DNA from 4 places in the Nakamurella alba genome. Region 2 is predicted to be linked to each of the others. Evidence: riboswitches for the same ligand, from Rfam matches in the RefSeq annotation. Region 2 holds a riboswitch; each other region holds the start of a gene.

Region 1 (5,103 bases), on a different contig from region 2:
CCCTCGTACTCGGTCCGGTAGACGCCACGTTCCTGCAGCAGCGGCACGACGGTGTCCGCGAACTCGGCGAGCCCGCCCGGCACCAGGTGCGGGACCAGGATGAACCCGTCGGAGGCATCGGCCTGGACGTAGGAGTCGATGGTCTCGGCCACCGACTCCGGGGTGCCGATGAAGTTCTGCCGGGAGCTGGTCTCGATGACCGTCTCCCGCAACGACAGGCCTTTCGCCTCGGCGAGCGCCCGCCACTGCCGGGAGACCTCGATCGGATCCCGGTTCATCCGCACGCTCGCCCGGCCCTTGGCCAGGGTGTTCTCGCCCGGCACCGGGTCGAACTCGGGCAGCGGTCCGTCCGGGTCGCGGTCGCTGAGGTCGACGTTCCACAGCTGCTCGGCCAGCCGCAGTGCGCTCTGCCCGCTGACCTGCTGGCTCCGCACGTGCCGTGCGAGATCCTGCGCCTCGCTCTCGGTCTCGCCGATGGTGAAGGTGGCCGCCGGCAGCACCAGCAGGTCCGCGTGGGCGCGGCCGTACTTCGCCAGGCGGCCCTTGACGTCGGAGTAGAAGGCCTGCCCGGCCTCGAGGGTGCCGTGCCGGGAGAAGATGGCATCGGCGGAGGCGGCGGCGAACTCGCGGCCCGCATCGGAGTCACCGGCCTGGAAGATCACCGGGCGGCCCTGCGGGGAGCGTGGGACGTCGAAGTGTCCGTCGATGTCGAAGAAGTCGTCGTGGATCGAGAACTCACCCGCCCGGTCGTCGGCCAGGAACCGGCCGGCCGCTGCGTCGGCCACCACGGCGCCGTCCGGCCACGAGTCGAACAGGCGCTGGGTGGCGTGCAGGAACGACTCCGCCCGCGCGTAGCGGTCACCTTCCGCGAGATAGCCACCACGGCGGAAGTTCTCGCCGGTGAAGGCATCCCAGGAGGTCACCACGTTCCACGCGGCGCGACCGTCGGAGAGATGATCGAGAGTGGCGAACTGCCGTGCCACCTCGAACGGTTCGTTGAAGGTGGAGTTGATGGTGCCGGTCAGGCCGATCCGCTCGGTGACCGCGGCCAGCGCGGACAGGATGGTGAAGGTGTCCGGCCGGCCCACCACGTCCAGGTCGTAGATCTTCCCGTTCTGCTCCCGCAGCCGCAGACCCTCGGCCAGGAAGAGGAAGTCGAACTTGGCCTGTTCGGCGATCTGGGCGAACCTGACGAAGGAGTCGAACTCGATCTGGCTGCCCGACTGGGGATCGCTCCAGACCGTCGTGTTGTTGACTCCGGGGAAGTGCGCGGCCAGGTGGACCTGCTTGCGGGGGGTCATGCGAGGGCTCCGATGTCCGAAGAGACTGCTGCGTAACGGTTGGGGGCGACCGGGAGGTCGAGGCGGTCGCGGAGCGACTCGCTGAGGTACTCGGTCTCGCGCAGGCCGAGTCGGCGCAGTTCCGGTACCAGGGCGTGCACGATCACCTCGAGATCGGTCGGCAGGACGCCCGGCCACAGCCGGACGCCGTCGTAACCGGCCTGCTGCCGGTGCACCAGCAGGGCGGCGAGATCCGTTGGAGAGCCGGAGAACACGGCCGTACCGGTCGCGGCGGATGCGCCGTGCCGGTCGTCCAGCTCGGCGAGTCGGTCGGCGCCGGTGGTGTCCCGGTCGTCGAGGAACACCACCAGATCGGTGAGCCGGCGCTGCGCGGCGCCGCCGGTGGCGGCACGCAACCCGTCCAGTTCGGCGAGCGCCGTGGCGGCATCCGGGTCCGCGAGCGGATCGGTGAGAATCGCCACATCGGCCTGTGCGGCGGCGACACCGATGGCACCGTCGCCGGCTTCGCGGCCGGCAGCGACCACCACCACCGGTTGGCCCTGCGGCGGCCGCGGCGTGATGGAGGGTCCGCGCACGGAGAAGTACGGCCCGGCGAAGTCGACGTAGTGCAGCTTGTCGATGTCCACGAACCGCCCGGTCGCCACGTCCCGGATCTCGGCGTCGTCCTCCCAGCTGTCCCAGAGCCGGCGCACCACCTCGACCCAGTCGGCGGCCTCCGCCCAGGCGTCGGCGGGAGGCAGCGGCGCGCGCCGGCCGACCAGGGCGTAGTCCTGGTCGGCGATCGAGATCTGCGGCAGCACACCGGCTCTGCCGCTGGAGACGTAGTCCAGGGTGGCGATCGCCTTGGACAGGTGGAACGGCTCGGTCTGCGAGGTCACGGCGGCGGGCACGATGCCGATGCGGCCGGTGGACGGAGCGATCCGGGCCGCCAGCAGTGTGGCGTCCAGGCGCAGTCCGACCTCGGACGGCCGCTGCGGATCGCGGCCGAAACCGTCCTCCAGCGTGACGAAGTCGAGGTGCGCACGCTCCGCCGACAGCACCAGATCGGTCCAGTAGCGGGCCGAGGTCAGCTCACCGGGGCGGGCAGCGGGGGAGCGCCAGGCTCCGGGGTGGGCGCCGGCACCGGTCAGCGCGACGGACAGGAAGAACGTCATGGAGAGGCTTTCTCATCGGGGCGCTGCATCCGGGTGCGCGTGAACCCGGAAGCAGCGGAGGGAGTGGCCGGATGCGGTCAGGCCGGACAGAGTGCGCTGTGCACTCGCTGCAGGTCGATGTGCCGACGGCTCACCAGGAGCATCGGGGTCACGGAAGTCCGCACGGCGTGCTCCTCCTCGTGGTGGGCGTCGCCACCTGCTGGTTGCCCCGGCACGGTGCCGGGACCTGGTGTTCACCTGGGGCACCCCACAGCATGCGAGGGTTGCCGGTCAGCACGCCAGGGCCTGTCGCTGACACTCATCACCTGCGGGCAGGGTACACAGGTCGGCCGAGGACCGGGGCCGGGAGCCTGCTTGACCCTTGTCGGGCAGCTGGTTACCGTGAGGGAAGGTCATGAGTTCCAGCGCGAAGCTCCGGCTCGCTGGGCGGCAACCCTCCTCCGCGGTGGGGTGCTCCGGATGAGGACCTGGCCCTCCCGATCGGGACGGCAAGTGCGGAGTCACGTCGCAGCGACGGCTCCCGGGCAGGGAAGGACGACCGACGTGCACGCACCCTCGGGTAATCGTCCCTTCCTGCGTCGGCACATCGATCTGCTGCGCACCAGCAGCGATCTCTGTCGTTCCTGACCCGGTCCGGGCGGTCCGTCCCGACCTCCCGGCGTCCCCTCGTCAGCACCCGTCAGCGATCCGGCCGCAGCACGTGGCACGGATCGACCGCATTCCAGAAGGACCCGTCATGGCCACCGTCGTCGCGATCTCCGGCAGCCCGTCACCCACTTCCACCTCGCAGGCCCTGCTGCGGCACGTCGAACTCCGGCTCGAGGTCGCCGGGCACACCGTGGTCACGATCCACCCCCGGGACCTGCCCGCCGACGCCCTGCTGGCCGGCGACAGCAGCGATCCGCAGATCGCGGCCGCGGTCGCGGCCGTCGCGTCCGCCGACGGCATCGTGGTCTCCACCCCGGTGTTCAAGGCGTCCTTCTCCGGACTGCTGAAGACCTTCCTCGACCTGTTGCCGCAGTTCGCCCTGGCCGGTCGCCCGGTGCTCCCGCTGGTCACCGGTGGTTCGCCGGCGCACGTGCTGGTTCTGGACTACGCCCTGCGGCCGGTGCTGCAGTCGATGGGCGCCGCGCCCGTGGCCGCCGGTTGGTTCGTGTCGTCGGCGCAGCTGCGGCGGTACGAGGACGGCGGTCTCGTGCTGGACCCGGCCGCCGCCGGACCGGTGGCGGACGTCACCGACGGCTTCCTGGCCCTGTTGGACGGCCGTCCGGCGCCCGCGCTGCCGGCACCCCGGGTCGACCGGGCGCGGGTCTCGCCGGTTGCCGGCGCCGCCGATCTGCGGGTGCTGCTGGTCGGGCCGGACGACCCGAGGCTGGCCGGCCTGCTCGCCGACCTGAAGGTCGAGTACATCACTCGGTACGCCGCGTACACCCCGGAGACCACGCTGGTCGAGGTGCCGCCGGCCGACTTCGTCCGCCCCCGCGGCACTTTCGTGCTCCTGGCCGAGGGCGACGAGATCATCGCCGGCGGGGCGATCCGGCGGTACGACCCGCGGACCGCGGAGGTGAAGCGGGTCTGGACCTCGCTGAAGCACCGGCGGCGTGGCCTGGCCGTCCGGTTGATGGCCCAGCTGGAGAAGGCGGCGGCCGACCTGGGCTACGAGCGTGTGCATCTGACCACCGGGCCCCGCCAGCCGGAGGCGAAGGAGCTGTACCTGGCCGCGGACTACCTGCCGCGGTTCGACCTGGACGCGGAGCCGGAGTCCGTCGGTGCGCACGCGTTCGGCAAGGAGCTCGTCCCCGGCGCCGGACTGGTCGCCTGGCCGCCGGTCCCCGGCACGGATCCGCATGCCGCGCAGCCGGTGCCGGTCGGTGCGGCGCGGTGACCGTGTCGCCGGAGGCGAGTGCGTCGATCGTCTTCGTCGGTGGTGGGCCGCGCACGGTCTCGGTGCTGGAGCGGTTGGCCGCCAACCTGCCCGGGTTCCCGGGACGACCGATGATCCTGCACGTCGTCGATCCGCACCCGGCGGGCGGCGGACGGATCTGGCGGCAGCACCAGTCGCCGCTGCTCTGGATGAACTCGATCACCCGGGACGTCACGATGTTCACCGACTCCTCGGTGTCGATGCAGGGGCCGGTGGTCCCAGGGCCGTCGCTCGCCGAGTGGATACCCGGATTCGGCCGTGAGTTCGTCGGTGAGCGAACGGATCTCGGCCCGGACGACTTCGCCGGGCGGGACGTGCAGTCGCAGTACCTCGGCTGGGTGCACCGTGGCGTGATCGCCGGGCTGCCGGGCGACGTCCGGGTCGTCGAGCACCTGACCTCCGCGGTCTCGGTGACCGACCGGTCCGGTGCGCAGGAGGTGGCGCTCGCCGACGGGACCGTCCTTCGGGCCGACATCGTGGTGCTGGCACAGGGTTTCCTGGATCGTACGGCCACCCCGGCACAGGCCGACCTGCTGGCCGGCGCCGCCCGGCACGGGCTGACCTGCATCCCGCCGGGGTACACCGCCGACATCGACCTGTCGGGACTGCGGGCCGGCGAGGACGTCGTGGTCCGCGGGTTCGGCCTGGCGTTCATCGACCTCATGGTGTTGGTGTGCGAGGGGCGTGGTGGGCGGTTCGACCGCACGGAGGAGCGGTTGACGTA
Region 2 (5,103 bases):
AGCAGGGCCGGGTCGATGTTGCCCTGCAGCGGGGTCGTCCCGCCGAGCCGGCGGTTCGCCTCGTCCAGCGGCAGCCGGTGGTCGACGCCGATCACGTCGGCGCCGGTGTCCCGCATCGCCACCAGCAGCTCGGAAGTTCCGACACCGAAGTGCACCCGCGGGACCCCGAGGTCGGCCACGCCCGCCAGCACCCGGGCGGAGTGCGGCGCGACGAACTCCGTGTAGTCGGCGAGCGAGAGCCCCCCGGCCCAGGAGTCGAACAGCTGCACCGCCGACGCCCCGGCCAGGATCTGGCCGCGGAGGAAGGCCAGGGTGATGTCCGCCACCCAGGACGCCAGCGCGTGCCAGGTCTCCGGGTCGGCGTGCATCAACGCCTTGGTGCGCAAGTGTTCCCGGCTCGGACCGCCCTCGACGAGATAGCTGGCCAGGGTGAACGGGGCGCCGGCGAAGCCGATCAGCGGCACGCCGCCCAGTTGCTCCACGGTCAGCGCGGCGGCCTGCTCGACCGGGGCGAGTGCTGCGGGGTCGAGATCGGGCAGCGAGGCCACGTCGGCCGCCGTCCGCACCGGCGCGGCCACCACGGGGCCGGTCCCGGGCACGATGTCGACGTCGATCCCGGCCAGCTTCAGCGGGACCACGATGTCGCTGAACAGCACCGCGCCGTCGACCCCGTGCCGGCGGATCGGCTGCAGGGTGATCTCCGACGCCAGCTCGGGGCGGAGGCAGGAGTCCAGCATGGCGACCCCGGCACGCACCGCGCGGTACTCCGGCAACGACCGTCCGGCCTGCCGCATGAACCACACCGGCGGCGTCGACGGACGGTCCCCGCGCATCGCCCGGACCAGCGGCGCGGACGCCGTCCGCCCGTCGACGAGCGGGTGGGTGGCAGGCAGGCCCCCCGCGTCGGGGCCGGCGTCGCCGCCGCCGGTCGCGGCGGTGACGGGGGCGGAGAGCGGGGGAGGTGGTGTTCCGGGCATGGTGCTGCCATCGTCCCAGACCCCGGCCGGTGACCTGCCCGGACCGGCCCCCGGACCCTCCCGGGTCGACACGGTTAGGCTGCCCTAAGTGGGTTCTTGCAGGTCAGAGGCGTTACCATCGTTGACATGCTCATGGTTCTCGGTGCCAGCCACCATGACCTGGAGCTCTCCGAACTGGACCGGCTCTCCGCCCGGAGCGCGCAGCTGCGATCCGGCATCGCCGAGCTCGTCGGGTCCGACGACTCGCCCGTCGCGGGCGGTGTGGTGATCGCCACCTGCAACCGGCTGGAGATCTATCTCGACACCGCCCGGTTCCACGACGCGATCGACGCGGTCACCGCCCTGGTCGCCGACGTGGCCGGGCTCGATCCCGCCGACGCCGCCTCCTCGTTGAAGGTCCGGGTCGGTGCGCCGGTCGCGGCCCACCTCTTCACCGTCGCCGCCGGGCTGGACTCGATGGTCGTCGGGGAGGCGGAGATCTCCGGGCAGGTGTCCCGGGCGCTGGCCGAGTCGCAGGCCGCCGGCGCCGCCACCACCGTTCTCAACTCGCTGTTCCAGAAGGCCTCCCGCACGGCCAAGAAGGTCGCCTCCGCGACCTCGCTCGGCGGTGCCGGCCGGTCCGTCGCCTCCGTCGCGCTGGACCTGGCCCTGGCCGACGGATCGGTGCCGGCATCCGCACTGATCGTCGGCACCGGCGCCTACGCCCGGGTGGTCGCCACCGCGCTGCGGGCCCGCGGCTGCGCCGAGTTCCTGGTGCACTCGCCGAGCGGCCGCGCCGAGGCCTTCGCCGCGACCCACCACGCCACCGCGATCGACGCCGACGGCCTGGTCAAGGCGGTCGCGACCGTCGACCTGGTGATCGGCTGCAGCGGGACCGGTCGCCGCAGCCTGTCCGACGAGGTGGTGGCCGAGGCCGTCGCGCTGCGCGAGAGCCGGCTCCGCGTCCTGGATCTCGCGCTGCACTCGGATCTCGGTCCGGGGGTCCGCGGGATGGACGGCGTCGACGTCACCGACCTGCACACCGTGGCCGAAGGGGTGGCGCCGGAGCACCACGACACCGTGGTCGCCGCGCAGGACATCGTCATCGACGCGGTCGCCCGCTTCGAGGAGGACCAAGCGGTCCGCACACTGGACCCGGCCGTCGTCGCGCTGCGCGAGCACGTCTCGTCCGCCGTGCAGAAGGAGATGGGCCGGTTCCGGTCGAAGTACGGGGACCTGTCCGACGACCTGGCCGCCGATGTCGAGCTGGCCATGCACCGGGTGACCCAGTCACTGCTGCACACGCCGACCCTGCGGGCCCGCGAGCTGGCCCGCACCGGCAGCGGCCAGGACTACGTGCAGGCGCTGCACACCCTCTTCGGGATCCGGCTGCCAGACGGGTCCGACCAGCACAGCTGACCGCCCGGGCGTCATCGGGCCCATGGTTGCGGCACCGGACAACTGAGCGGCACCGAACAACACAGCGGCACCGGACAACGTAGAGGCACCGGACAACGCAGCGGGCCCGGTCGGAGAACTCCGACCGGGCCCGCTCTTTCGTTTCTCAGACTTCGTGTGTCAGCCGCGCATCACGCCAGGCCGGTGGCCTCGAACGCGTCCAGGGTCGGCTTGATGGTGGCGGTCGGGCCGACCTTGTCGGCGATCGCGTCCAGGGTCTTCAGTCCGTCGCCGGTGTTGAAGATGACGGTCTCGGCATCGGGGTCCAGCTTGCCGGTGGCCAGCAGCTTGCGGAGCACGGCCACCGTGACGCCACCGGCGGTCTCGGCGAAGATGCCCTCGGTCCGGGCGAGCAGCTGGATGCCCTCGACGACCTCCTCGTCAGTGACGTCCTCGACGGCACCGCCGGTCCGGTTCACCACGTCCAGGACGTAGGGGCCGTCGGCCGGGTTGCCGATCGCCAGCGACTTCGCGATGGTGTCCGGCCGGACCGGCTGCACGAAGTCCTGGCCGGCCTTGTACGCCTGCGAGACCGGCGAGCAGCCGGTGGCCTGGGCGCCGAAGATCTTGTACGGGGTGTCGTCGACCAGGCCGAGGGCGGCGAGCTCGGTGAAACCCTTGTCCACCTTGGTGAGCTGCGACCCGGAGGCGATCGGGATGACGACCTGCTGCGGGATCCGCCAGCCCAGCGATTCGGCCACCTCGTAGGCCAGGGTCTTCGACCCCTCGGCGTAGAACGGCCGGACGTTGACGTTGACGAACGCCCAGTCCTCCTGCTCGGCGGCGATCTGCCCTGCCAGGCGGTTGATGTCGTCGTAGTTGCCGTCGACGGCGATGAGCGTGCCGCCGTACGCGGCGGTGGTCAGGATCTTCTGCTGCTCGAGGTTCGACGGGATGAACACCACCGACCGGATGCCGGCCCGCGCGGCCGCCGCGGCCACGGCGTTCGCCAGGTTGCCGGTGGACGGGCAGGCCAGCACCTTGAAACCGAGCTCGCGGGCGGCGGCCAGCGCCACCGCGACGACGCGGTCCTTGAACGAGTGCGTCGGGTTGCCGGAGTCGTCCTTCACCCACAGGTTGCGCAGACCCAGTTCCCGGCCGAGGTTCTCGGCCTTCACCAGCTTCGTCGCGCCCGGGTTGATGTTCGGCGTCGAGGCCACGTGCGAGGGCACCGGCAGCAGCGGCGCGTAACGCCAGATGTTCTGCGGGCCCGCCTCGATGGCCGCGCGCAGCTCGTCGCCCCGGAGCCGGAACTCGTACGCGACCTCGAGCGGCCCGAAGCACTCGGTACAGGCGTAGCTGGGTCCGAGTTCGACCCGTGCGCCGCACTCGCGACAGGACAGGGCGACGGCGGCACCGAGATCGGTACCGGACAGGACAGCAGTCATGACGAGGCCTCTCTGCTCATCTTCCCCGTTCGTGACGGGACGGAATTGGCACCTTCGGTCGATGGCCTCGCGAGCTGAGCTCGAAGAACGCGATCATCCGACGCGGTTGCCGGGGCTTCAACGGGCCGTATCCCTCTGCCCCTCTGGATGAGGTGTATTCGGTTGTGCGGCTGATCCTACATGGGCACTCGGTGCCGTTGGACTAGTCGGCGCTCGTGGTGGTGTCGAGAGCGGTGGCGATCTGGTCGGTGACGTGCTTCCAGTGCGTGCGCTGCCGGTCGCGGGCGGCGGCGTCGGGGAGGCGCTCCTGGTGGAACCCGATGCCGGTGCGGTCGTCCCGGTCGTCCAGGGTCAGCTGGATCGTCGAGTCCGGTCCGCCGGCGTCCTGCAGGGTCAGCCGGATCCGGTATCCCGGGTGGTAGGAGCGGATCTCGCCGCTTGCGCCGCCGTCCAGCACGAACCCTTCGCCACGATCGGTCGGCAGTGCTCCGTCGACGGGTGTGCCCAGCCACAGGGCCAGGCCGTCCGTCGAGGTGAGGAGCTCCCACACCACCGCTGCCGGGTACGGCACGGTGCTGCGCACCCCGATCTCCCAGCCCGCGTCGCGGGTGAGTCCGGTGGTGTCCGTCGGCGTCTGTCCGAGGCTGTCCATGGTCGTCTCCTTCGCTCGTCGGTGCTGCTTCGATGTAACCGGTATAGTGGTTACATGCACGGTCTGTCAACGATGCGGTCGTCCGACGGGGCGGTCTGGACCTTCGATCCTGGAGCGCTCTCCGCGGAGTTCCTGCTGCTCGGAGGCCCGGACGAGCTGGCGGTGTGGGACACCCTCCGCACTCCGCAGGACCTCGCCGACTGGGCCGGCCGGTGCTCGCTGGCCGTTGCGCCGGTCGCCGTCGACGGCACCGCACTCGCCGGGGCGCGGGCCCTGCGCGATGCGCTGTGGCGGGCCTTCCGGGCGCGCATGGCCGGCGGCCGGATCCCCGACGCGGACCTCGCGACGATCAACGCGGCCGCGGCCGTGCCGCCACTCGCCCCGGTACTGGACGGCGCCGAACGATCGCTCTGGCAGCAGCCGGCCACCGGCGCCCAGGTCGTGGCCGACGTGGCCAGGGACGCCGTCCGGGTGCTCGGCGGGCCGCTGGCCGACCGGATCCGCGAGTGCGCGGCGGACGACTGCGCCCTGGTGTTCGTGGACACCTCCCGGACCGGCGCGCGGCGCTGGTGCTCGATGCAGCGGTGCGGGAACCGGTCCAAGGTCCGGGCCTCCCGGCAGCGCGGTCGCGAGGACAGTGCCTGACGGA
Region 3 (5,103 bases), 820 kb from region 2:
GGTCGAGGAGACGTAGTTGACCAGGGCCTGCTTGCTGGACTGGGTGCTCTCCGGCGCGACGATGAAGTCCAGGTTCTCCTTGACCGCCTCGGCGGTCAGCGGGGTGCCGTCGGAGAACTTCACCCCGTCCCGCAGATGGAAGGTGTAGGTCTTCCCGTCGCCGGAGATGTCCCAGGACTGCGCGAGCCACGGCGTGTAGCTGCCGTCGGAGGCCTTGCCCACCAACGACTCCGCGTAGTTGCGGATGATCGGGTAGGAGTTCTGCTGGCCCGATCGCTGGGGGTTGTAGCAGACCGGTTCGACGCTGACGCCCCAGGTCAGCGAACCGCCGTCCGTCGGGGTTCCGGCCGCGGCGGTGGACCCGGATGTCCCGGGCGTGCTGTCGGAGGCGGCGGAGTTCCCGCCGCAGGCGGCGGCCGTCAGGGTGACGGCGAGGCCGGCCAGGACGAGTCGAAGATGTCTGTGGCGCATGGGTTTCCGTTTCTGGGGATCGTGACGTGCGGCAGTGGTGATGACCGGTCGGGTCGGCGCGGGACGGATCAGGCGACGCGGGCGAGCGCGCCGCGTCGGGAGAGCTGGGGGAGGACGCCCTCGCCGACCCAGCGGGCCTCTTCGAGGTTCGGGAAGCCGGACAGGATGACCTCGTCGATGCCGAGATCGGCCAGTTCGAGCAGCCGATCGGCGATGGCCGCATGACTGCCGACCAACCCCAAGGCCGGGCCGCCGGCCAGCAGACCGAAACCGCCCCAGAGGTTCTCGCCGATCCACAGCGACTCCGGGCGGTGCGGGTCGGCATCTGCGAGCAGCGCCTGGCCACGCTGCTGGCCGACCGACTGCCGGCCCAGCAACTGGGTGCGGGCGGAGGCCAGGTGGTCCGGGCGTACACCGTCCAGATGGGCCAGTGCGTCCCGCTCGGCCGCGGCGTCGGTCTCCCGGCTGAGCACCCAGCTGCGGATCCCGAAGCGCAATGTCCGGCCGTTGGCCGCTGCGGCCCCGCGGAGCCGGTCGATCTTCCCGGCCAGTTGAGCGGGTGGTTCCAGCCAGGAGAGGTAGACGTCGACGTGCCGGCCGGCGACCCCGACGGCGAAGTCGGAGGACCCGCCGAACCAGACCTCCGGCCGGCGTGGCAGGGTCCTCCGGTAGCCGGACAGCAAGGTCGCACCCTCGACGTCGTGGTGGTGACCTGCGACGGTGACGGTCTCGCCGGCGAACAGCCGGTGCAGCACGTCCAGGTACTCGTCCGTGCGGGCGTACTGGTCGGCCTTGTCGCCCCGGTCGCCGTGCCGCAGCGCCTCGGCGCCCGGTTCACCGGTGACCACGTTCAGGTTGACCCGTCCGCCGGAGAGCGCCTGCAGCGAGGTCGCCCGGTGCGCGGTGGCGAACGGGGTCGCCGTCCTGGGGTGGAGCGCCACCAGGAACTGCAGGTCGCGGGTGGCCGCGAGCAGGCTCGACGACACCACCCACGGGTCCTCGCAGTACGAGCCGGTAGGTACCAGCACCCCGCGGAACCCGGTCTCCTCCAACGAGAGTGCGATCTGGGTCAGGTAGGACAGGCTGGGCGGGCGGAACGGGGCCGAGCGCCGGGTCGCGGCGTCGACGTGCACGTTCGTGCCGCCCTCGAGGAAGGCGGTCGATTCACCGGCGGTGGGCAGATACCAGTGCAAGGAAAGTTGAGAAGACATGGCGGAAGCGCGCTTTCGTCTCTGGAAGCCCGGCTCGGGCAGGACGCGGCCAGCACGTCAGACGGTCCGTCGGTGCAGGGCAGCACCCACGGCACCCGGCCGGGAACGGTGAGAAAGGGGAGATCAGTGCGCGCGGCGACAGCGGCCCTGGCGCACGGTGTTCGGCCGGTGCGCCAAGGTCAGCCGGACAGCGTCAGGCATGTCGCCTCTCCGCCGCATGATGCTCCCTCGCGTTCGAACTCGCGTCGCCATCGAGGAGACGCTGCGCTTGCTCCGACGGGTGTGCGTCGGAACCTGGTCTTCACCCGGGGCACCCCACCGCAGCGCGAGGGTTGCCGTCCGACAAGCCGGGGCCTTGATGTCGGAACTCGTGACCTGAGATGGACAGTAGGTGCGCGACGGCGACGGTGTCAAGGCGGTGATCAACGAGAACATCTGCCACAGATGGTGAACCGGTTCAGCGGGTGGTGGGGCCGTGCCCGGGTCGTCGCGGACGGCCACGGGAAGTGGTCGGGCGGCGCTACGGTTCAGCCACTTCCGTCGGGCATGATCCGGCCGTGAGGTCGCGGGCGGCAGCTGCACGCGATCCACGCGGGTGGGCAGCCGCAACAAGGAGATCGAGATGGACCTACGTTCGCTGGGTGAAGCGGCTCGTCGCCGGGCGTTCGAGTACCTGGATGCGGGACTGCCTGCGGTGGAACCGCGGGACTCCGCGGCCGTGGTGCTGCTTCGCGACGGAGAGGACGGCATCGAGCTGTGCATGCTGATGCGCAGTCACGCGATGGCCACCTCCGGCGGGGTGCCGGTGTTCCCCGGTGGGCTGATCGACCCGGCCGACGGCGAGACACGTTGGCTCACAGGTGATCCCACCGAGTGGGCGGAAGCGCTCGGCACGGACCGGGATCTCGCTCGGGCGGTCGTGGCCGGCGCGGTCCGGGAGCTGTTCGAGGAGACCGGCATCCTGCTCGCCGAGCCGCGCCCGCCGGGCGGAACCATGGTGGCGCGGACATGGACCGCCGCACGGCGCGATCTGGAGGCGCACCGGCTCACCTTCGCCGATTTCCTCGCCGCACGAAGTCTGGGCATCCGCACCGACGGACTTCGGCTGTGGAGCACCTGGATCACGACGGAGTTCGAGTCCCGTCGCTACCGGAATGCCTTCTTCCTCGCGGCACTGCCCGCGGGGCAGGAGGCCGAGGACGGCTCCACCGAGTCGGACGGTCTCCGGTGGTTCCGGTGCGACGACCTGCTCGCCGGGGCGGCGTCCGGCACGCTCGAGGTGCTGCCACCCCAACTCTCCATCGCCCTGGAACTGCGGGAGCACCGGGCGGTGGCGGACGCCTTGGCCGCTGCCACTGCGCCTCGCGAGGTCGTCCTGCCGGAGTTGCGGATCGCCGGGGATCGCCTGGACCTGATCCTTCCGCAGCATCTCGTGGACCGCGCGGCGGCCTGGCGGTCGGACGAGCCGACCCGCTGATCGGTCCGCTGAGTGGACCAATGGGGCCACCACTCCGCACGCGCGCCGGCTGCTGCGATCGAGGTGTCCGATTCGTTGCCAGTTCGGTCCGACCATTGTACGGTTGGTCCGACGAGCCCATCACCGAGCAATGGAGCGCGACGATGACGTCCACCGCACCGGCCACCACCCTGCGCGACCGCTACTCCGACGACCAGATCGCCTCGTTCTACGAATCCGGCTACTGGAGCACGGATTCGCTCTACGAGCTCATCCGCACCTCCGCTGCGTCCCGGCCCGACAAGGTGTTCGTCTTCGACAGCACCACGGCGGTCACCTACGCCGGGCTGCAGGAATCGGCCGTCCGAGTCGCGGCCGGGCTGCGCAGGGCGGGGGTCGCCCCGGGTGACCGGGTCGCGGTCCAGTTGCCCAACTGGACCGAGTTCGTGGTCATCGCCGCCGCGATCGCCCGGGCCGGGGCGGTCATCGTGCCGATCATGCCGATCTACCGGGACAAGGACGTCGCCTACGTCCTCGCACACTCCGGGGCGAAGGTGGCGGTCACCGCCGAGGAGTTCAAGGGGTTCGGCTACCTGGAGATGTTCCGGCAGATCCGACCGGCCTGCGAGGGGCTGGAGACGGTCGTCATCACCCGCGGCGCGACCGCGCCGGGTGCGGGCGAGATCGCCTGGGCCGACCTGGAGATCGCCGGCGACATCGCCGAGCTGGAGTCCGAGATCGGGCCCGACACGCACCCCGACGAGCCGTTCCTGGTGGTCTACACCTCGGGCACCACCGCCCGGCCGAAGGGTTGCCACCACACGCTGAACACCATCCGGTCGAGCGCGGCCGCCATCGCGCGGAGCCTCGACTACACCGAGGACGACGTCCAGTTCGGTCCGTCGCCCATCACCCACAGCACCGGTCTGGTGACTAGCGTGCTGCTGCCGCTGCTGAGCGGCGCCTCCTCGCACCTGATGGAGGCGTGGGAGCCGGTCGAGGGCATGCGCCGGATCAAAGAACACGGCTGCACGGTGTCCGTGACCGCGACTGCCTTCCTGCAGATGATGATGGCCGCCTACGACCCTGCCCGGGACGACCTGAGCAGCGTCCGGTACTGGGTGTGCGCCGGTGCGCCGATCCCCGGGTCGGTGGTCGAGAAGGCGGGCCAGATGCTCTCCGGCGGAAGGGTTCTCAGTCTCTATGGTCGGTCGGAGAACTTCCTCACCACGATGTGCACCTCCACCGATGCCCCGTCCCGCTCGGTGTCGTCCGACGGCTCGGCGTTGCACGGCGCCGAAGTCAGGGTCGTGGGCCCGGAGGGCGAGGAGGTCCCACGCGGGGAGGAGGGCGACATCGCCTACCGCGGACCGAGTCACATGATCGGCTACTACCTGGATCCGGTGGAGACGGTTGCGCTCTTCACCCCGGACGGATTTTCCCGCTCCGGCGACCTCGGTCGGATGGACGCCGACGGCTTCGTGCGGGTGACCGGCCGGCTCAAGGACATCGTCATCCGCGGTGGCATGAACATCAGCGCCAGGGAGATCGAGGACCTCGTCCTCGCCCATCCGGCCGTGGGTACCGTGGCCGTCGTCGGGATGCCGGACGAGCGGCTGGGTGAGAAGGTCTGCCTCTACGTCGTGCCGGCCGCCGGCGCCGAGCCGCCCACGCTGGAGTCGATTCTCGACGGCCTCCGCGCAGCGAAGCTGCCGACCGCAAAGCTGCCGGAACGGCTGGAGGTGGTGGATGTGCTGCCGATGACGGCCACCGGCAAGATCCAGAAGCACCTGTTGCGCGAGGACATCGCGCGGAAGCTCGGATGAGGCCCCTCCACCCGGCAGTCCAGGACTCGCCCGCCCGACCGCGCGCTGCGGAGCGACCGATCACCGATCGCAGTGGTCCGGACCAGACACAGGCCCGTCTGCGCGCCCTCGAGGCCCGGTGCGCCGCGGACGACCGGCT
Region 4 (5,103 bases), on a different contig from region 2:
GGCACACCCGCGGTGCCGAACACCACCTCGGCCCCGTAGGCGAGCAGGGTGAGCCGTTTCTCGACCGAGATCCGGTCGGAGATGACGGCGACGAGCCGGTAGCCGCGGGCGGCGGCCACCTGGGCGAGGCCGATACCGGTGTTGCCGGAGGTTGCTTCGACGATGGTGCCACCGGGGCCCAGCGCACCGGACCGCACGGCGTCGTCGACCAGCCACAGCGCCGTCCGGTCCTTGACCGACGTGCCCGGGTTGAACTGCTCGGCCTTGAGGTACACCTCGGCGTCGATCCCCTCGGTCACCCGCCGGAGCCGGATCAGCGGGGTGCGGCCGATGGTGTCCAGCACGGACCCGTACCGGGTCATCTACCCGACCGCCTCAGACCAACTCGGTGGACCGCACCGCGGGCAGTCCCAGGTTGTTCCGGAGGGTGGAGCCGGTGTAGTCCGCACGGAGCGAACCGCGCTCCTGCAGCAAGGGCACCACCTGATCGACGAAGTCGTCGAGGCCCCACGGCACCAGGTGCGACCCGATGATCAACCCATCCGAACCGTCGTTCTGCACGAAATCATCAATCTGGGCCGCGATCTCGGAGGCGGTACCGACGAACGGACCGCGCTCGAACTGATCGATGACCAGCTCGCGGAGGTTCAGGTTCTTCGTCTCGGCCACCTGCCGCCACTTCGCGACGGTCTCGAAGCGATCCTGGAAGGTGAAGGCCTTGCCCTGGATGATCTGTGGGGCGTCCGCGTCCGGCTCCACGTCCGGCAGCGGGCCTTCCGGGTCGTAGGCGGACAGGTCCCGGTTCCAGACCTGCTCCAGGAGGATCAACGCCGTCTGCCCGGTGACCTGACCGCGGCGCACCTCCTCGTACTTCTCCCGGGCCTCCGCCGCGGTGTCGCCGATGACGAAGCCGGCCGACGGCAGGATCTTGACATCGTCCGCGCTCCGGCCGGCGGCGACCACTCGGGCCTTGACGTCCCGGTAGAAGTCGGCCGCCTCCGGCAACTGGCCGTAGGGCGAGAAGATCGCGTCGGCGTTGGCCGCCGCGAAGTCGCGACCCTGCGGTGACACCCCGGCCTGCAGCAGCACCGGCCGGCCCTGCGGGCTGCGCGGGACGGTGAACCGGCCGTGGATGTCGAACTGCGGGCCGGCGTGCCGGAAGCTGCCGGCGTCGGACCGGCGCAGGAACGTACCGGTCTCCTTGTCCGCGACCAGGTCGCCCTCGTCCCAGGAGTCCCAGAGCTCCCGCACGGTGGCGATGAACTCCTCGGCCCGTTCGTACCGCTGCGCACGGTCCAGGAACCCGCCGCGCCGGAAGTTCTGGCCGGTGAACGCGTCGAACGAGGTGACCACGTTCCAGGCCGCCCGCCCGCCGGAGAGGTGGTCCAGCGACGCGAACTGCCGGGCGAGCTCGTACGGCTCGTTGAAGGTGGCGTTGATGGTGCCGGCCAGACCGAGGTGGGTGGTGACCGCGGCGATCGACGCCAGCACCGGCAGGGTGTCCGGGCGGCCGACGATGTCCTGGTCGAAGACCTGGCCCGCCCGCTCCCGCAGCGCGAGACCCTCGGCCAGGAAGAAGAAGTCGAACTTGCCGCGCTCGGCGGTGCGTGCGGTGTGCTCGAAGGTGCTGAAGTCGATCTGGCTGCCGGCCCGCTCGTCCCACCACGCGGTGTGGTGGTTGACGCCGCCCAGGTAGGCGCCCAGGATGATCTGCTTGCGTGTGCTCATCGTCAGTGGTCCTTGTCAGGCGGTGGCGTACCGGTTGGGCACGGAGGTGGGCAGGCCGATCAGCCCGCGCAGATTGGTGTCGGGGTAGGTCTCGCGGTGCTGCCCGCGGCGACGCAGCTCGGGCACCAGATCGTCCGCGATCCGCGGGACGTCATCGGTGGCGACGCCGGGTCGAAGTCGGAATCCGTGATATCCCAGTGTGTTCCAGCTCTGCAACCGGTCGGCCAGGTCGGCGGCCGACCCGGCGAACACCAGCGTCTCGGTCTCCAGTGGTACGCGGCCGTCCAGGCGCCGCAGCCGGTCCGCACCCGACTCGTCCGGACCGTCGAGGAACACCACTACGTCCGCCCAGACCTGCAGCGGCTCGGGCGACTGCCGGGCCTGCACGACCGCGTCGCCGACCTCGGCGAGGATCCCGCGGGCGCGCTCGTCGTCGGTCGGGGTGACGAACACCAGGTCCGCGTGCGCCGCGGCCAGCAGGTAGGGCACGCGCCGGTGCGCCAGCAGGCTGATCACCGGCTGGCCCTGCGGCGACCGGGGGGTGATCGACGGTCCCCGGACGCTGAACCCGCTGCCCACGAAATCGATGTGGTGCACCTTCTCGCGGTCGATGAAGCGGCGGTGCTCGACATCGCGGATCTCGGCGTCGTCCTCCCAGCTGTCCCACAACCGGCGGACCACGTCGATGGCCTCGCCGGCCTCGTCGAACAGGTCGACCAGGAAGGCGGGCAGCTCGCCGGGCTCCAGTGCCTCCAGGTCCAGCGCCGGGATCTCCCGACGGCCGAACTGGGCGGCCTCACGGCCGAAACCGCCGGTGCGCACCTGCCATCCCGCCCGGCCCCGGGAGGTGTGGTCGAGGGTGGCGAGGGCCTTGGAGACGTGGAACGGCTCGGTGTGCGTGGTGGTCACCACCGGCACCAGGCCGATGTGCCGGGTGACCGGCGCGACGCGGGCCGCGATGAGCAGGGCGTCCAGCCGGCCGCGCACCACGTCGGTCCGGTCGTCCTCCCGGTCGACCCGGTCGTACTGCAGGGTCAGTGAGTCCTCGATGGTGACCAGATCCAGCGTTCCGCGTTCCGCGGTGGAGATGAGATCCGTCCAGTAGCCGGCCGAGAAAAGTTCTGCCGGACGTGATGTCGGCTCACGCCACGCGGCGGGATGCCAACCGGCGCCGTCGAGGGCGAGGCCGAGGTGGATATGGGTGGACATGAGACCTCCGGGGTCGGTGATCCCGGCCGCGCGGCGACGACAGGTCGCCCCGGCCGGGCTGGTGGCTGGGGATGTCAGGAGCGACAGAGCGCGCCGGCGGTGACGCAGAGGTCGATCTCGCGGCGCAGCACCGCGTGCAGGGTGGTCATCTCCAGCGAACCGGACACGGTTCGGGTCCTTCCGTCGACGTCGCTTGCCCGGCATCGCTCCGACGCCGTGCCAGGTGTGATCCCGGGGCACCCCATCGAGTCGAAGGGTTGCCGTCCAGCCTGCCGGGCCAGTGGCTGGAACTCGTCACCTACCCCGACAGTAGGACCTGTACCGGGCCCGTGCAAGCATCCGAGGAGTGAATCGGTTCACCCTGTCACTATGAGATAGGTTGCCAGGTATGTGCTTCCAGGCGCCGAACACTCTCCCGGTCCCGCAATGACGGACGGCACCGGGGGACCGCGTCCGATCAGCACCGCCTTCCTGGATGCGCTGGGTCGCACGACGGACCGCAAGCGGGCAGCGTTCACGCCACTGGATTCCCCGTTCGCCGGGGCCGGAGCCGCAACGGTGGAGGCCGTGCGAGCCGCGACGGAGTCGGGTCGGGAAGAGATCGTGGCACTGGGCCGGGAGATCCATGCGCATCCCGAGGAGGCGTTCCGGGAGCACCGCTCGGTGGCCATCATCACGGCCCTGCTCGGACGGCACGGCATCCCCGCCGCCGTCGGATGGCACGACCTGGACACCGCCTTCCGGGCCGGCCTGACCGCCGAGGGTCCCGACGACGGCGCACCGGACCCGGATCGCGGGCCCACCGTCGCGATCCTGGCCGAGTACGACGCGCTTCCGCAGATCGGCCACGCCTGCGGTCACAACCTGATCGCCGCTGCCGCGGTCGGTGCGTTCCTCGGGTTGCACCGGGCGGTCGCCGCCGGGCTGCGTCTGCCCGGGCGTGTGCTGCTGCTGGGCACACCCGCGGAGGAGGGCAACTCCGGCAAGGAGATCCTGGCCCGCACCGGATTCTTCGACGCGGTGGACGCCGCAATCATGGTGCACGGCTTCGGGTACGACGTGGTCGACCACCCGTTCCTGGGCCGCCGCCAGCTGCGGGTGACCTACCACGGGACCGCCGCGCACGCGTCGGCGAGCCCGTTCCTGGGGCGCAACGCACTGGATGCGGTGGTGCTGAACTACCAGGCGATCGGGCTGCTGCGGCAACACATCCCGCCCAGCGACCGGGTGCACGGCATCGTGCTCGAGGGCGGCGACCGGCCCAGTGTCGTGCCGGAGCGGGCCACGGTGGAGTACTACGTGCGCTCCGCCGATCCGGCCACCCTGAAGGACCTCTCCGAGCGGCTCGAGGACATCGCCCGCGGTATCGCGCTGGCCACCGGCACCCGCGCCGAACTCACCTGGGACCCGGTGCCGTTCAGCCTGCCGGTCCGGACGAACGGCCCGCTGGCCGCCCGCTGGGCGGTGCACCAGGAAGCGCTCGGCCGGACCGCCCTGGCGGGTGGCGTGGTGCCGGAGATCCTCGCCGCATCCACAGATTTCGGCAACGTCAGCGTCCGGATCCCCGGCATCCACCCGATGATCGCGGTCAGCCCGCCGGAGGTTGCCCTGCACACCCGCGAGTTCGAGGCGGCGGCGGGATCCGCCGCCGGCGACGCAGCGGCGGTCCACGGCGCGATCGGCCTCGCACTGACCGCACTCGACTACCTGTCCGATCCCGCCCTGCGATCCGCCGTCGGCCGGGACTTCGTCGACGCCGGCGGCGCGGTGGACGTGGCGGGGTACTTCGACTGAGCCGCGGTTCAGCCCTGCGGCGCGACCGGAGGGTCGGCAGGGAGTCCGGCGTCCTTCCAGGCCGGGAAACCGCCCTCGACGTGCACCACGTCGGTGAAGCCCTTCGCGATCAGGGCCGCGGCCACCGGGCCGGAGCCGCGGACCGAACCGCAGAGGACCACGATCGGGGTGTCCGGGCCGGTGACCTGGGGGAGACGGGTGGGGGAGTCCGCGTCGAAGAGGGCGTCGACCTGGAAGCGGTCGATCACGGTCGCGCCGGGGACCTCGCCGTTCGCCGAACGTCCGGCTTCGGAACGAGTGTCGACGAGGAAGGCCCCGGCGGCGATGCGGTCGGCGGCCTCCTGCGCGGAGACCAGCGGTGCCAGGGCGCCG

What was found. Region 2 has a riboswitch for S-adenosylmethionine ahead of thrC (threonine synthase). Riboswitches for the same ligand answer to the same signal wherever they lie in the genome.
Region 1: another riboswitch for S-adenosylmethionine. It lies ahead of GIS00_RS29425 (putative leader peptide); the one in region 2 lies ahead of thrC (threonine synthase).
Region 3: another riboswitch for S-adenosylmethionine. It lies ahead of GIS00_RS00655 (LLM class flavin-dependent oxidoreductase); the one in region 2 lies ahead of thrC (threonine synthase).
Region 4: another riboswitch for S-adenosylmethionine. It lies ahead of GIS00_RS22100 (LLM class flavin-dependent oxidoreductase); the one in region 2 lies ahead of thrC (threonine synthase).

What each region holds. Positions count from the first base shown of each region.
Region 1 is NZ_WLYK01000011.1:19,877-24,979, forward strand. It holds gene GIS00_RS22120 (NtaA/DmoA family FMN-dependent monooxygenase) at 1-1,301, opposite strand, end outside; gene GIS00_RS22125 (LLM class flavin-dependent oxidoreductase) at 1,298-2,455, opposite strand; gene GIS00_RS29425 (putative leader peptide) at 2,533-2,598, opposite strand; SAM riboswitch class IV at 2,650-2,761, opposite strand; SAM riboswitch class IV at 2,846-2,956, shown strand; gene ssuE (NADPH-dependent FMN reductase) at 3,192-4,340, shown strand; gene GIS00_RS22135 (FAD/NAD(P)-binding protein) at 4,337-5,103, shown strand, end outside.
Region 2 is NZ_WLYK01000001.1:964,462-969,564, forward strand. It holds gene hemE (uroporphyrinogen decarboxylase) at 1-977, opposite strand, end outside; gene GIS00_RS04240 (glutamyl-tRNA reductase) at 1,104-2,375, shown strand; gene thrC (threonine synthase) at 2,546-3,802, opposite strand; SAM riboswitch class I at 3,816-3,956, opposite strand; gene GIS00_RS04250 (SRPBCC family protein) at 4,005-4,454, opposite strand; gene GIS00_RS04255 (CGNR zinc finger domain-containing protein) at 4,509-5,099, shown strand.
Region 3 is NZ_WLYK01000001.1:143,085-148,187, forward strand. It holds gene GIS00_RS00650 (ABC transporter substrate-binding protein) at 1-471, opposite strand, end outside; gene GIS00_RS00655 (LLM class flavin-dependent oxidoreductase) at 540-1,664, opposite strand; SAM riboswitch class IV at 1,942-2,058, opposite strand; gene GIS00_RS00660 (NUDIX hydrolase) at 2,305-3,159, shown strand; gene GIS00_RS00665 (AMP-binding protein) at 3,303-4,964, shown strand; gene GIS00_RS00670 (PucR family transcriptional regulator) at 4,961-5,103, shown strand, end outside.
Region 4 is NZ_WLYK01000011.1:13,748-18,850, forward strand. It holds gene GIS00_RS22090 (pyridoxal-phosphate dependent enzyme) at 1-362, opposite strand, end outside; gene GIS00_RS22095 (NtaA/DmoA family FMN-dependent monooxygenase) at 376-1,728, opposite strand; gene GIS00_RS22100 (LLM class flavin-dependent oxidoreductase) at 1,744-2,937, opposite strand; SAM riboswitch class IV at 3,122-3,236, opposite strand; gene GIS00_RS22105 (M20 family metallopeptidase) at 3,364-4,731, shown strand; gene GIS00_RS22110 (rhodanese-like domain-containing protein) at 4,740-5,103, opposite strand, start outside.